Regions from separate parts of the Aminobacter sp. SR38 genome, predicted to be linked through region 1. Evidence: riboswitches for the same ligand, from Rfam matches in the RefSeq annotation. Region 1 holds a riboswitch; the other holds the start of a gene.
What was found. A riboswitch is a leader RNA that binds a small molecule or an ion and turns the genes downstream of it on or off. The one in region 1 is predicted to bind cobalamin.
Positions count from the first base shown of each region.

Region 1 (7,655 bases):
TCGCTCCGGCTATTCTCGGCAGTGCGTTTGGCGGCCCTGTCGCCGAAAGACTCGGCATCCGCCAGACCGCCATGATCGCTGTCGGGCTCGGCTGCGCAGCGTCGATTGCCGCCGCCCTGCTCTACGGCTTCGGCATGATGACCATCGGTGCACTCGTCGCGCTTGCCTTGCTCGGCGCCATATTCGACGGCCCCGGCAGCGTCGCGATCGAATCCCGCGTTCCCGAAATCGCGCGTCTGGCGCGCATGCCGCTGCTGCGCGCCAATGCCATCGACGACCTTGTCGACAACGGCGCCGCCATCGTCGGGCCGGCGATCGCTGCCTTGCTGGTGGCGATCGTCGAGACCTCTACGCTGTTGTGGATCATCGCCGCACTCAACATCGTGACCGCATTGATGACCGCGCTCAGCCTGCCCCAGTTCCGCCTGCGGCAGATGTCCTCAACCGCGTCCACTGAACTGGCTGGCGCGATGCGCATCATCTTCGGATCGGTCCGCCTGCGTACGGCCCTGCTGCTGGCAAGCCTTGGCACCGGCACCTTCGTCGCACTCGAAAATGTTGCCCTGCCGGCAATTCTGCGCGCCGAAGGGCAGTCGGCTTCGACATTGGGGCTCTATCTCACCGCCGCCGCGGCCGGTGCGATAGCGGTCAACCTTGCAATGGCCGTAATCGGCGGTCGGCCCGCCTTGCGCAGTGTCTTCGTTGCCGCCTTCGTCGGCCTGGCCGCCGGCGTCATCATGCTCGTGATCGACCGCGCGGTGCCCACGCTGATTGCATCAGGTGCAGTTCTCGGCATCGCCGCCGGCCCGCTCTCGCCTGTTTTCACCACCCTGTTGCAGACCAGTGCGCCGAAGAACCTGCGCGCCCATGTCATCGGCGCATCGATCGGAATGATCCTCGTCACGGCCCCGCTTGCCGCTCTCGTTGTCGGTGCCGCGCTGGATCTGTTCGGCCCGACAGCTGTTCTATCGGCATGCGCGGCCATGCTTGCCGCCTGCGCGGTCATCGGCGCGCTCGCCCTCGGTCCGGACGAAGCTGAGTAGGGGGCCGTCAGGCAGTTGGCAGCAGGGCGCCGGTCAGGCGGCGCCAACCCGGAGCAGATCGTGGAAGTGGATGATGCCGACAGGCTTGTCGCCTTCGACCACCGGGATGGCGCTGATGTTGTACTCGTTGAGCATTGCCGTCGCAGTGCCCGCCAGCATCTGCGGCGGCACCGTCTTGGGCTGTCGGGTCATGATGTCCTCGACATTGGTCTCGGCGAGATTTCGATCGAGATTGCGCGCCAGGTCACCGTCGGTGACGATGCCGGCCAGCCGGCCCTGCTCGTCGACGACAACGACGCAACCGAAACGCTTCTTGGACAGTGTCTTTACTGCCTCCGGCATCTTGGTGCCGACGGCGACGATCGGCATTTCCTCGCCCTTGTGCATCAGGTCGCCGACCGGCATCAGGCTCGCGCCGAGCTGGCCGCCGGGATGGAAGGTGCGGAAATGATCGGCAGTGAAGCCGCGCGCCTCGAGCAAAGCCACGGCCAGGGCGTCGCCGACGACGAGTTGCAGCAGCGTCGAGGTCGTCGGCGCAAGACCGTGCGGACAGGCTTCCGGCGCCCGGGGCAATGACAGGACGACGTCGGCCTGACGCGCCAAGGCGGACGTATCGCCGGCCGTCAGCGCAATCAGCGGGATCGAAAAGCGCCTCGAATAGGCAACGATACCCTTGAGCTCTGCTGTTTCACCCGACCAGGAGAGTGCGACGATCGCGTCTTCCCTGGTGATCATGCCGAGATCGCCGTGAATGGCTTCCGAAGGATGGACGAAATAGGCCGGAGTCCCGGTGGAGGCGAAGGTCGCCGCCAGCTTGGAGCCGATATGCCCACTTTTGCCGACGCCGGTGATGATCGCCCGGCCGCTGAGCTGGCCCAGGATCGAGACAGCCCTGGCGAATGGCTCGGCGAGCGGGCCTTCAAGCGCTGCGACAAGCGCGGCGATGCCGGCCTGCTCGATGGTGACGGTGCGGAGCGCGGAGGCGATCGACGCCTGCCCGTCCGGCTCTTTTTTCAGCGATCCAGCGTGCATGGCGCATGCGTTAGCGCGTCGGCGTGCGGCTGTCCATGATTATCCGCCCAAAACGAGGCCTCTCAGGGCGTGCGGGAAACGCTCCGTTAACCATGGCGATTTACCAGTTGGTAAGCGCGACGCCCTTGCGTCGGCGAAGCAGTGGGAAAGATGGCGCAGATCAGGCCGGAGCAATGGACACAGACCACGGCACTCCGCATCTTGCTGGCGACGGCAAGCGTGGCGACGTTGCTGTGCGCCGCACCGCTGCATGCCCAGGAAACCGCCTTGCGCGGACCGGTCAGCGAAGACGACATCAACAACACCCTGCGGCTTTACAAGAGGCGCCCTGCGGCCGAGCAGGCGCAGGACCAGGCACCGGCCTACCAGCCGGTCAGCCCCGGCGCGATTCCAACCCAGGCTGACGCTGAGGCCACCGATTTGTTCAGCGAACCGCCCAACGCCGACGGCACATCGGCCGGCTCCTTGTCATCCGCCCGTCCGCCCACGACCGCGCGCCAGCGCGCCCGCGAGGCACGCGAGCGGCTGGCCGGCACCGCCGCGCCGACGGCTGCCGAGCGGCCAGCAGTGCCGGCAGCCGACGAAGAGCTGACCACCGGCACCGTGCGCCAGGGCACCGTCGATTCCGAAACGGAGATCGAGAACGGACCCGAAGCCGAGCGCCAGCGCGCCATCGAAGGCCGCAGGCCTCAGCCGGATGCGAACCCGTTCGAGCCGACTGGCATCCGTTTCGGCACCTTCGTTCTGAAGCCGAGCCTTGAACAGGGCGTCACCGCGACGTCGAATGCGGATTCCAGCTTTAACGGAAAGTCGGCCGTTCTGTCCGAGACGACTCTCAGGCTGAACGCCGCGTCCGATTGGGAGAGCCATTCGGCGACCATCGACGCCTATGGCAACTACCGAAAATCCATCTCCGGCCAGGAGGTCAAGGATCTCAGCGGCGGCATCGACGGGCGGCTGCAACTCGATCTCGCCGACGACATGCGCGCACTGGCGCGGCTCGGCTACAGCATGCGCCCGGAATCGACGTCGTCGCCCGTGGTCATCTCCGGCACCGCCGAGCGGCCGAACCTGCACACGCTGAACGGCGCGCTGGGTGTCGAAAAGGCCGTCGGCAAGTTCCGCTTCGGAGTGACCGGCGAAGCTGTCGACGAAAGCTACAGCGACGCCGAACTGACCGACGGCACCACGCTCTCACAGAAGGACCGCGACTCCAGACTCTATACCGGCAAGGTCCGCGTCGGCTACGAGGTCTCACCGGCGTTGACGCCCTTTGGCGAGGTCGAATTCGGCCGCCGGGTCTATGACCTGCGCTTCGACACCGCCGGTTTCGAGCGCTCGTCCAAGCGTACCGGCGCCCGCGCCGGCGTCGAGATCGACATGGGCGAAAAATTCGGCGGCGAGATTTCGGCCGGCTGGATTTCGGAGGATTTCGACGACGACCGGCTGAAGACGGTTTCCGCCGCGACGATTGCCGCTGATCTCAGATGGTCGCCGATGCGCGGCACGATCGTCGGCCTGACCGGCGAAACCTTCGTCGAGGGATCGACGACCCCGGGCGACAGCGGTTCGGTGCTCTACAACGGCCGCCTCAGCGTCGAACGGCAGATCCGTTCCAACCTGACTGCATTCCTCGCCGGCGGCGTCGGCTACCGCGACTATGCCAGCTCGAACGACCACGAGCTTAGGCTCAGCGCCGAAGCGGGCCTGACCTGGTGGCTCAACCGCTACGCCGGCCTGACCGGCAAGCTGCGCCATGAGACCTTCGACAGCACCTTGCCGTTCCGCGACGCCAAGACCAACAGCGTCTTCGTCGGGTTGAAAATCCAGCGCTAACCTGCTTGGGGCAAACCGCCGATCGCGGCGGCTGCGGCCCTCAAGGCCGTCTCCCCCTGCCCCGCATAGACCTCGCTCATGATCAGCTCGGCAAGCGGCAGACGGCATCCCCAGCCATGGCGCTCGAGATCGGGCTTGTCGGCGAATTCGCTGACGTGGCCGACGCAGAGATAGGCCACCGGCACGACGTGATCGGGAATGCCTAGCAACTGCTTCAGCGCCTCGCGATCGAGGATGCTGACCCAGCCGACGCCTATGCCCTCGGCACGCGCGGCGAGCCAGAAATTCTGAACTGCGCAGACGGTGCTGAAGAGGTCCATCTCGGGATTGTGCCATCGTCCGAGCGGAGAGTTTGCCGAACGGCTGCGGTCGCAGGTGATGACCAGGTTGAGCGGGCTTTCGCAGATGCCTTCGAGCTTGAGCTTGCGGTACAGCCCCCGCCGCTCCTCGGCGATCTCAGGCAGTTCCTGCTGCCGCGCCGCAAAGAACAGGTCGCGGACCTGCTCGCGTCGTTCGCGATCTCTGATGACGATGAAGTTCCACGGCTGCATGAAGCCAACCGACGGCGCGTGATGGGCCGCCAGCAGCAGCCGCGCCAGCACATCGTCGTCGATCGGATCAGGCAGAAAATGGCTGCGAACGTCGCGGCGCGTGAAGATGGCGCGGTAAACGGCATCCTGTGCAGCGATATCGAAACAGCCTGAAGCGGCCTTCAACTGGTCAGCAAGCATCGCATATCCCCTGGCGAGCATGTCGGTTCCCTCCGCCTGACCATGCGGAGGTCGATGTCTGCCGGGCCGGTCTTCTGGCTCAAGTTCAACCCGTCTGCGGCGCCTTCCCGTTCAGGATGAACAGTGGCCTCTGCCGATACGGTCCCTCTTACAGCGTTGGGCACGCCACGGATTTGCACCGTGTTCCCGATTCTCCCGCATCGCTGCGGGCACCTGGCAGGGTATTTCTAGCGGCAGCAGCGGCCGAAAGCCATCGCACCGTGCGTCCAATCCTGACGCACGGGCGACATGTGGCTTATTTGCCCGGCTTGATCTCGCCGAGCAGCGCTTCGATGACGCCGGCCATGCTCCTGCTGAGATCGGAGCGCGACAAGGCAAAGGCAACGTTGGCTTCGACGAAACCTTCCGGCGAGCCGCAGTCGAAGGTGCGGCCGCGATAATGATAGCCGTAGAAGGACTGCATCTTCTCGAGCTTGAGCATGGCGTCGGTCAGCTGGATCTCGTCGCCGGCGCCACGCTCCTGGCTTGCCAGGATCTTGAAAATCTCCGGCTGCAGAATGTAGCGGCCATTGATGAACAGGTTCGAGGGTGCCGTGCCCTGCTTGGGCTTTTCCACCATGCCCTCGATCTCGAAGCCGGTGTGAACCGACTTGCCCTTGCCGACGATGCCGTATTTGTGCGCCTCGGCCGGGTCGCATTCCTGGACGGCGATGATGTTGTTGCCGGTCTCGGCATAGAGCTCGACCATCTCGCGCATGCAGCTCTTTTCCGACTGCATGATCATGTCGGGCAACAGCAGCGCGAAGGGCTCGTCGCCGACCAGCTCGCGCGCGCACCACACTGCGTGGCCAAGGCCGAGCGGTACCTGCTGGCGCGTGAACGAGGTCTGGCCCGGGGCCGGCTGCAACCGCTGCAGGCGCTCCAGTTGCTCGGTCTTGCCGCGCTGGGCCAGCGTATCATAAAGTTCGAACTGGACGTCGAAATGGTCTTCGATGACCGCCTTGTTGCGGCCCGTGACAAAGATGAAATGTTCGATGCCCGCTTCGCGCGCCTCGTCGACCACATACTGGATCACAGGGCGATCGACCACAGTCAGCATTTCCTTGGGGATAGACTTGGTGGCAGGCAGAAAACGCGTGCCCAAGCCCGCGACCGGAAAAACTGCCTTGCGAACTCTTTTCATTGCGTGGTCGTCCGATAGAGGGATGTATCGGACGCCAACTTTGCCACGCCCGAATTGATGAATACTGAATGCGTTCACATATTCGGCGACAGCGGGCAAGACCATTGATCACGCGATCTTGATTGTCCGAACAGCTAGGTGGACAATCCCTCAACCCGCTTTTCGTTCCCCAACGGGTCTATGGTAAACTGATTGATAACCGGCATCGGCGATGAATCGTGTTTCTGATCTCTCCAAGGAGGAAAGAATGCCCCTTCGCAAGACCGCCAAAGGCCTCCTGAGCGCCGCTGCCCTTTCGCTGGCATTGATGCTTCCGGCCGGCCCGGCGGCCGCCGAAGCCGGTTTCCAGCGCTGGGTGGCGAGCTTCCGCTCCGTCGCCGCAGACAACGGGATTTCCGGTTCGACCTATGACCGCGCCTTTCGTGGCGTGACCTCGGCTGACCCCGAAGTACTTGAAAAGGCCCGGTTCCAGCCCGAATTCACCGCGCCGGTCTGGGATTATTTCGACAATCGCGTCCATGACCAGTCAATTGCTGTCGGTCGCGAGATGGCGCGCAAGTGGAAACCCTGGCTCGACCGCATCGAGGCCAAGTATGGCGTCGACCGCTACATCCTGCTCGCCATCTGGTCGATGGAATCGAACTACGGCGAGATTCTCAAGAACGACAAGGTGATGCGCAATGTCGTGCGGTCGCTGGCGACGCTCGCCTATGGCGACCAGCGCCGGGCGAAGTTCGCCCGCACCCAGCTGATCGCGGCGCTGAAGATCCTGCAGCGCGGCGACATCGACGAAAGTCACCTCGTCGGCTCCTGGGCCGGCGCGATGGGCCACACCCAGTTCATCCCGACCAGCTACCAGGCCTACGCGGTCGATGCCGACGGCAATGGCAAGCGCGACATCTGGAACTCCGTGCCCGACGCGCTCGCCACCGCAGCCAACCTTCTGAAGAAGAACGGCTGGCAGGCCGGCAAGACCTGGGGTTACGAAGTGGTGCTGCCCGCGGGTCAGAAGTTCCCGACGGGATCGCTGACGCTCGACAAATGGGCATCGCTCGGCATCGAACGCGCCAACGGCAAGGCCTTCAAGCGCGGCTCCGACGTCGCCACCCTCAAGGTGCCGGACGGCCGCGGCGGACCGGCCTTCCTGATGACCAAGAATTTCTCGGTCATCAAACGCTACAACAACGCCGACAAATACGCGCTCGCCGTCGGCCTTCTTGCCGACGAGATCGCCGGCTATGGTGGCCTGGTGCAGGACTGGAAGCGGCCGTTCACCAAGCTCAGCTTCGAGGAAAAGCAGGAGTTGCAGAAGCGCCTTTCGGCGCATGGCTATTACGACGGCAAGAGCGACGGCAAGATCGGCGAGGGTTCGCGCTCGGCAATCAAGGCATTCCAGGCACAGCTGGGCTTGACGCCGGACGGTCATCCGAGCATGGAAGTGCTGAAGTTCCTGCGGCGTAACTAGCAACCGGAGGCTGTATTGGCATTGACGCGTCGTCCGCGGTTTTCGCTGTTGCGCCTGACGACGCCACTGGTCGCGGTGGCGGTCGCCTTGACCGCCATTTCGTCGACAATGCCGACGCCGGCCGTGGCGCAGGAAGGCATTCTGCGCAAATGGTCCCTGCGCGACCTGTTCATGCCGCGCCGCGAACCGCGCGTCGATCCCTTCATCATTGATGAGCCGCAGCCGCGCAAGAAGATCCGCAAGACGCCACGCAAGCCAAAGGCAACCGCCGGCAATGTCGGCAGGGCTGCCGATCCGGCCGTTCCGGTGGTCGAAAAGCTGGCTGACGCGCGTGTCGTGCTGGTCATCGGCGACTTCCTCGGCGG
Region 1 is NZ_CP062112.1:4,303,213-4,310,867, reverse strand. Features, by position in the region: gene IG197_RS21060 (MFS transporter) at 1-1,043, shown strand, start outside; gene IG197_RS21055 (SIS domain-containing protein) at 1,077-2,075, opposite strand; gene IG197_RS21050 (outer membrane beta-barrel protein) at 2,226-3,911, shown strand; gene bluB (5,6-dimethylbenzimidazole synthase) at 3,908-4,642, opposite strand; cobalamin riboswitch at 4,689-4,874, opposite strand; gene galU (UTP--glucose-1-phosphate uridylyltransferase GalU) at 4,938-5,825, opposite strand; gene IG197_RS21035 (lytic murein transglycosylase) at 6,073-7,290, shown strand; gene IG197_RS21030 (DUF459 domain-containing protein) at 7,306-7,655, shown strand, end outside.

Region 2 (7,655 bases), 230 kb from region 1:
CGAGATCAAGGACGGTTTCTACTTCCAGACCTCCGCCCCCACCGTGGCGCGTGACCTGATCATGGTCGGCGGCTGGGTGTGGGACAATGTCGAGACAGGTGAACCCTCCGGCGCCGTACGCGCCTTCAACGCCCTCACCGGCGAACTGGTCTGGGCCTGGGATCTCGGCAACCCCGCCATCACCAAGCTGCCGCCGGAAGGCGAAAGCTACACCCGCGGCACGCCCAATGTCTGGTCGACACCGGCCTATGACGAGGCCCTTGGCCTTGTCTACCTGCCGACCGGCAACGCCACGCCCGACTTCTTTGGCGCACATCGCTCGAAGGCCGCCGAGGACTATACCGCCTCGGTCGTCGCCCTCGACATTGCAACCGGCCGCGAACGCTGGAAGTTCCAGACCGTGCATCACGACATCTGGGACTATGACGTTCCCGCCCAGCCGGCGCTCTACGACGTGCCGGATGGCAAGGGCGGCACGGTTCCGGCGCTGATCCAGATCACCAAGCGCGGGCAGATCTTCATGCTCGACCGCCGCGACGGCAAGCCGATCGCCGAGGTCGAGGAGCGCGCCGTTCCGCAGACCGGCGGCGTGCCGGAGGACTTCCTGTCGCCGACTCAGCCCTATTCGGTCGGCATGCCGGCGATCGGTGCGGAGCCGTTCGCCGAGGCCAAGATGTGGGGTGCGACGCCTTACGACCAGCTCTACTGCCGCATCGAGTTCAAGAAGATGCGCTACGAGGGCGAATTCACGCCTCCCGGCCTGACGCGTTCGATCATCTTTCCAGGCTACTATGGCGGCATGAACTGGGGCAGTGCGGCGATCGACGAGGCCCGGGGGTTGCTGATCGTCAACGACATCCGCATGCCGCAGTTCGCCCAGCTGATGCCGCGCGAGGAGACCGACAATTATGGCGGCTCGGCAGCCCATGACGGCCTGTCGCAGCAGAAGGGCACGCCCTATGGCGCGCTGAAGAACGGCTTCATGTCGCCGCTCGGCGTTCCCTGTCACCAGCCACCTTATGGCACCTTCACCGGCATCGACCTCAAGACCCGCCAGATCGCCTGGCAGGTTCCGGCGGGCACGCTGCAGGATACCGGTCCGCTTGGCATGAAAACCGGCCTGCAGATCCCGATCGGCATGCCGACGCTGGGCGGTCCGATCGCGACGTCAGGCGGCCTCGTCTTCTACGCCGGCACGCAGGACTATTATCTGCGTGCACTCGACGTGGAGACGGGCAATGAGTTGTGGAAGGGCCGGCTGCCTGTCGGCGCCCAGTCTACGCCAATGACCTTCGTCTCGCATGAGAGCGGAACGCAATATGTGGTCATCTCGGCCGGCGGGGCGCGCCAGTCGCCTGACCGCGGCGACTACATCGTCGCCTACAGGCTGCCCAGGCAGAACTGAGTCTGGGCGCATCGACATCGGAAGGGGCGCCTCGGGCGCCCTTTTCATTTCTGGCCGGCAAGGGCGGTACCCGTGCGACGAACGGGTACCCGCCAGTAGCCGTGCTCGCCCAGCGCAGCGTGCCCCCCGGCCTGCGCGTCATCGGCGAAGCCGAGGGCCTGCCGCCGCTGCCCGAGATGGAAATCGGCATATTGCGCAACCCGCAGGCCGCCAATTCGGCAGTCGACCGGCTCTACGAATTTCTCCGACGCGACCTCACCCAGCAATCCTGATCCTCTCAGCTAGCGCCTTGCGCACTTCTCCTATGCGCCAAGTGCATTGCTGCAATGCGGCAACGTCGCTTGTGCCGCGCCGGACATGAGGAAATTGTGCGTCTAAATCGTTTCAGCTCCCCTGAGTCCGCCCATGCCCTTGCCGATCCTCGCTCTGGCCATTGCATCCTTTTGCATCGGCACCACCGAATTCGTGATCATGGGCCTGTTGCCGGAGGTCGCCGCAGACCTCGGCGTGTCGATCCCGGCCGCCGGTCTTCTGGTCACCGGCTACGCGCTCGGCGTCGTCGTCGGCGCCCCGATCATCGCGGTGGGCACAGCGAAACTGCCGCGCAAACCGGTGCTGATCGGGCTCGCCATGATGTTCGTCTTCGGCAACCTGCTCTGCGCCATCGCCCCCACTTACTGGACGCTGATGATCGCCCGCGTCATCACCGCCTTTGGTCACGGCGCCTTCTTCGGCATCGGCTCGGTGGTGGCGGCAAGCCTGGTCCCAACCAACAAGCGCGCCAGCGCAATTGCGTTGATGTTTGCCGGCCTGACATTGGCGAACATCCTCGGCGTTCCCGGCGGCACGGCACTCGGCGAAGCCTATGGCTGGCGCGCCACCTTCTTTGCCGTCGTCGTCATCGGCCTGCTCTCGGTGGCGGCCATCGCCTGGCTGGTCCCTGCGGGCGTCGCCCCTCCCGGCAAGGGCGGGGTATCAGGCGAGGTCAAGGTGCTGGGCAAGCTCCAGGTATGGCTCGCCATGATCATCTCGGCGCTCGCCTCGGGCAGCCTGTTTGCCGTCTTCACCTACATCAAGCCGATCCTGACCGACGTCAGCGGCCTCTCGGTTGAATCGGTCACTTGGGTGCTGTTGCTGTTCGGCGGCGGCATGACGATCGGCAACATCATCGGCGGCAAGCTGGCCGACTGGAAGCTGATGCCCACAGCCATCGGCGCGCTGGTGGTGATGGCGGCGATCCACGTCGCCTTCGCCGAACTCAGCTCTTCGGCGCCCGCCGCGATCCTGCTCGTCTTCATGTGGGGCGTCATCACCTTCGTCATCGTGCCACCGATGCAGATGCGCGTCGTCGAAACCGCTTCGGAGGCACCGAACCTCGCGGCCACCCTCAACCAGGGCGCCTTCAACGCCGGCAACGCCGCCGGCGCCTGGGCCGGTGGTGCTGCGATTTCGATGGGCGTGAGCTATGCCGACCTGCCCTTCGTCGGCGCGGCCATTGCGCTGTCTGCCTTCAGCGTCGCGCTCATTTCCTTCGCGCTCGACCGCCGCGACGCAATTCAGCAGGCGGCATGACGCTTTAGCGATTGTCAGCAACCCGTCGCTGCTGTAGCCACGACAGCGATGGTTCCTGCTATCCGGTTCGGGCAGCAGGTTAAATGGGAACACGGTGAGACGTCCCCGACGCGAAACCGTGGCTGCCCCCGCAACTGTGAGCGGATAGCAATTCGGAAACATGCCACTGGCCGAAAGGCCGGGAAGGCTCCGAGGCGCGATCACCCGCAAGCCAGGAGACCTGCCATCATCCGATTAACTCAACCGGCCGGGGTGTGCCGCGGAGATGATGATGGTTGCGACTGCCTTTTTCGGTACCGGCGCGCTTTCCGGATCGTTCTGCTGCCTCCGCCCGACCGCGGAGACAGGGTATGCTCGATCGCGTCCACGCCGCTAGCCGCCTTGTAGGCACCACCCCGGCACTGCTCGAACTCGATGGCGTCAGCTGGGGCCCTCGTGCTTCGCAGCCGATCCTCGAGCCGATCAGCCTTGCGGTTGCGCCGGGCGAGTTGCTCGCCATCGTCGGCCCCAACGGTGCCGGCAAGTCGAGCCTGCTGCGCTGCCTCTACCGCTACCACAAGCCGACTTCGGGCACTGTCCGCCTCGACGGCACCGACATCTGGAAGATGAAGCCGCGCGACTGCGCCCGCCGTATAGCGACCGTGCTTCAGGAAAGCGCCTCGGACTTCGGCCTGACCGTCGCAGAAATCATCGAGTTGGGCCTGACCCCGCATGTCACGAGTTTCGGCACCAGCGACCGCGACTACGACCAAGTCGAGGCAGCCCTTGCCCTCCTCGGCCTGACCGCACTCGCTGCGCGCGACCTCTGCTCGCTGTCGGGCGGCGAAAAGCAGCGCGTGATGATCGCCCGGGCATTGGTGCAGCGACCCGACCTTCTGATCCTCGACGAACCGACCAACCACCTCGACATCCGCCACCAGCTCGAAGTGCTGGAGCTGCTCGGCAATCTCGGCTGCACCGTCATCGTTTCCCTGCACGATTTGGCGCTCGCCTCGGCCCATGCCAACCGCGTGCTTGTCATGGACGGCGGCCGCGCCATTGCCTGCGGCGCGCCCGCCGACATCCTGACGCCCGATCGCATACGTGACAGCTTTTCCGTCGGAGCGACCCTCGACGACCACCCCGTCACCGGTCGTCCACGCTTTTCCTTTCACCTCGAACGCTGAACATCAAGGAGCCTCCATGCGCCTGCCCATCATCGCCGCCGCCCTGCTCGCCACCTGCGCAACAGCTATGGCCAGCGGCTTCCCCGTCACCGTCAAGAGCTGCAACCGCGACGTCACCTTCGAGGCCGCGCCCAAGCGCGCCGTCTCGCACGACGTCAACCTGACCGAGATGATGCTGGCGCTCGGCCTCGCCGACCACATGGCCGGCTATTCCGGCATCTCCGGCTGGAAGACGCTGAGCGAGGATTTGCGCAAGGGCGTCGGCGAACTGCCCGAACTCGCCCCACAATACGTCAGCAAGGAAGTGCTGCTCGGCGCCGACACCGACCTGTTCTTCGCCGGCTGGAATTACGGCATGAAGGTCGGCGGCGACGTCACCCCGGATACGCTCGCGCCCTTCAAGATCGCTGTCTACGAGCTGACCGAAAGCTGCATCCACATCATGAAGAAGGACAAGTCGTCGCTTCAGGACATGTATGCCGACCTGCTCAATCTCGGCGCCATTTTTGGTGTGCGCGAGAAGGCGGAGGTCCTGGTGGCAGGCTATGAGAAGGCACTCGCCGACTTCCAGGCCGAGCTGCCCAAGCTCGACAAGCCGGTCAACGTGTTCATCTACGATTCCGGCGAGCAGAAGCCGTTTACCGCCGGACGCTACGCCATGCCGACCGCCATTATCGAGGCAGCCGGCGGCAAGAACATCGTCGACGACGTCGAGTCGAGCTGGGTCGAGATCGGCTGGGAGCCAGTCATCGAGCGCAATCCCGACATGGTGGTGATCGTCAATTACGGTGAGGTAACTGCCGAGCAGAAGATCGACTACATGCGCACCAACCCGGCCTTCAAGGACATCGAGGCAGTGAAGAACAACCGCTTCTTCGTGCTCGAATACAACGAGGCGACGCCGGGACCGCGCAACATTGCGGCGATCAAGCGGCTGGCCGCCGCGATGCGGGCCGACTGAGCCGTGTCGCATCGCCACCTCGTCACAGGGCCAAGACACGTCCTGATCCACGCCATGCCGGCCCTGATACCGGGGCTGGCCGTGGTGCTTGTGATAGGCATGATCATTGCCGTCGGCGTCGGCCCGGTGGCGATCCCACTGGAAACGGTGTGGGGCGTCATTGCCAACAAGCTGATACCGGGAAGCGTCGAGGCGGTCTGGTCGAGCGGACGCGAGAATATCGTCTGGGACGTGCGCGCGCCGCGCGTCATCCTGGGCGCCATCGTCGGCGCCTCGCTGGCGCTGGTGGGGGGAGCCCTGCAGTCGGTGACACGCAATCCGCTCGCCGATCCGCATCTGCTCGGCATTTCGTCGGGCGCGGCCTTCGGCGCGATCATGGCGCTGATCCATGCCGGCATGGTGCTCGGCACCGTCACCGTACCGGTCTTCGCCTTTGCCGGCGCGCTGGCGGCAACCGCACTGGTGCTTGCCATCGCCAACCTGGCGCGGGCGCAGTCGGCCGGCCAGCTGATCCTTGCCGGCGTGGCGGTGAGCTTCATCATCTCGGCCGCAGGCAACCTCTTGATCTTCATCGGCGACCCCAAGGCTGCCCATGTCGCGATCTTCTGGATGCTTGGCGGGCTCGGGCTGGCGCAATGGAGCCATCTGCCCTATCCGCTGGCAGCCCTTGTCCTGTGCGGCGTCTGGCTGATGACGCAGACCCGCAACCTCAACGCCATGACGTTGGGCGACGAAAGCGCAACCGCACTCGGCATCCCGGCGCAGCGCTTCCGGCTCAAGGCCTTCGTCGCCTGCGCGCTGCTGACCGGCTGTGCGGTTGCCTACTCCGGCGTCATCGCCTTTGTCGGCCTGATGATCCCGCACATCGTGCGCTTCTTCGTCGGTGGCGACTATCGCCGCGTGCTGCCGCTGTCGGCGCTGGTCGGCGCCATCTTCCTGATCGCCGCCGACATGGCCGCACGCACGGTCGTGCCGCCGCAGGACATGCCGCTCGGCATCGTCACCGGGCTGATCGGCGGCATTGCTTTCGTCATCCTGATGCGGCGACGGACAACAAAGTGAGGGTCAGTTGGTAATGCAATGCAAGACGACGCAAATCCGGTTGCGTGGCCCCGAATTCGCCGCTATGCATTCCGCCATGAACACGACTTCGCTCCAGAACATTTGGTGGCGGGCCAGCTGACAGCGGCCTCTTGAAGCGCGTGCGCGTGAAGATTGTGATGGCCGCAACGGGATTTCCGGGCGGCCATTTGCTTTTTTCGAACCAGGCTCCGGACGCTCCCACTGCAAGAGATGGAGACGGGAATGACGTTGGAATTGCTTGAAGACGGCGCCGAGCGCTACGTGACGTCAGGCGGGGTGTCGATCACCCGGCAGCGCCACGAAACCGCCTATCACGGCGCGATCGAGACCTATCTCGACGGGCTCAACAGCCGGCGCGGCGCGGTGTTCTCCTCCAACTACGAATATCCCGGCCGTTACACCCGCTGGGACACCGCCATCATCGACCCGCCGGTGGTAATCTCGGCACGCGGACGCGCAATGAAGATCGAGGCGCTGAACGGCCGCGGCGAGGTGCTGCTGCCGGTGATCCGCGCCGTGCTCGCGCCGCTCAATGAGCTGACGATCACCGAGACCTCCAAGCGCCTGATCGCGCTCGAGGTGGCGACGCCCGGCCGCGTCTTTACCGAGGAAGAACGGTCGCGCGTGCCTTCGGTGTTCACCGTGCTGCGCGCCATCACTGCCTTGTTCAAGTCGGACGAGGACAGCAATCTTGGCCTCTACGGCGCCTTCGGCTACGACCTCGCCTTCCAGTTCGACCCGGTCGAGCACACACTGGTGCGCAAGGACAGCCAGCGCGACCTGGTGCTGTTTTTGCCCGACGAGATCCTTGTCGTCGACCATTATTCAGCCAAAGCCTGGCACGATCGCTACGACTATTCCGGCGCGGGTTTCTCGACCGAGGGCCTCGCGCGGGACAGCGTCGTCGAGCCGTTCAAGGCGTCCGACCGCATTCCGCCACGCGCCGACCATGAGCCAGGCGAATATGCCCAACTGGTGCGCCGGGCGATGGACAGTTTCAAGCGCGGCGACCTGTTCGAGGTCGTGCCCGGCCAGATGTTCTACGAGCGCTGCGAGACGGTGCCGTCGGAGATTTCGCGCCGGCTGAAGGCGATCAACCCTTCACCCTATTCGTTCTTCATCAATCTCGGCGAAGGCGAGTATCTGATCGGCGCCTCGCCGGAGATGTTTGTCCGCGTCAACGGCCGCCGCGTCGAGACCTGCCCGATCTCGGGCACCATCAAGCGTGGCGACGACGCCATCTCCGACTCTGAGCAGATCCTGAAGCTGCTCAATTCGAAGAAGGACGAATCCGAGCTTACCATGTGCTCTGATGTCGACCGCAACGACAAGTCCAGGGTTTGCGAGCCAGGCACGGTACGCGTCATCGGCCGCCGCCAGATCGAGATGTATTCGCGGCTGATCCACACTGTCGACCACATCGAGGGCCGCCTGCGCGAGGGCATGGATGCCTTCGACGCCTTCCTCA
Region 2 is NZ_CP062112.1:4,533,595-4,541,249, reverse strand. Features, by position in the region: gene IG197_RS22185 (membrane-bound PQQ-dependent dehydrogenase, glucose/quinate/shikimate family) at 1-1,405, shown strand, start outside; gene IG197_RS22180 (hypothetical protein) at 1,507-1,677, shown strand; gene IG197_RS22175 (MFS transporter) at 1,811-2,977, shown strand; cobalamin riboswitch at 3,010-3,220, shown strand; gene IG197_RS22170 (ABC transporter ATP-binding protein) at 3,328-4,143, shown strand; gene IG197_RS22165 (ABC transporter substrate-binding protein) at 4,160-5,104, shown strand; gene IG197_RS22160 (iron ABC transporter permease) at 5,159-6,166, shown strand; gene IG197_RS22155 (anthranilate synthase) at 6,410-7,655, shown strand, end outside.
Region 2: it holds a riboswitch for cobalamin, as region 1 does, so the genes downstream of both, IG197_RS22170 (ABC transporter ATP-binding protein) here and bluB (5,6-dimethylbenzimidazole synthase) in region 1, are expected to answer to the same signal.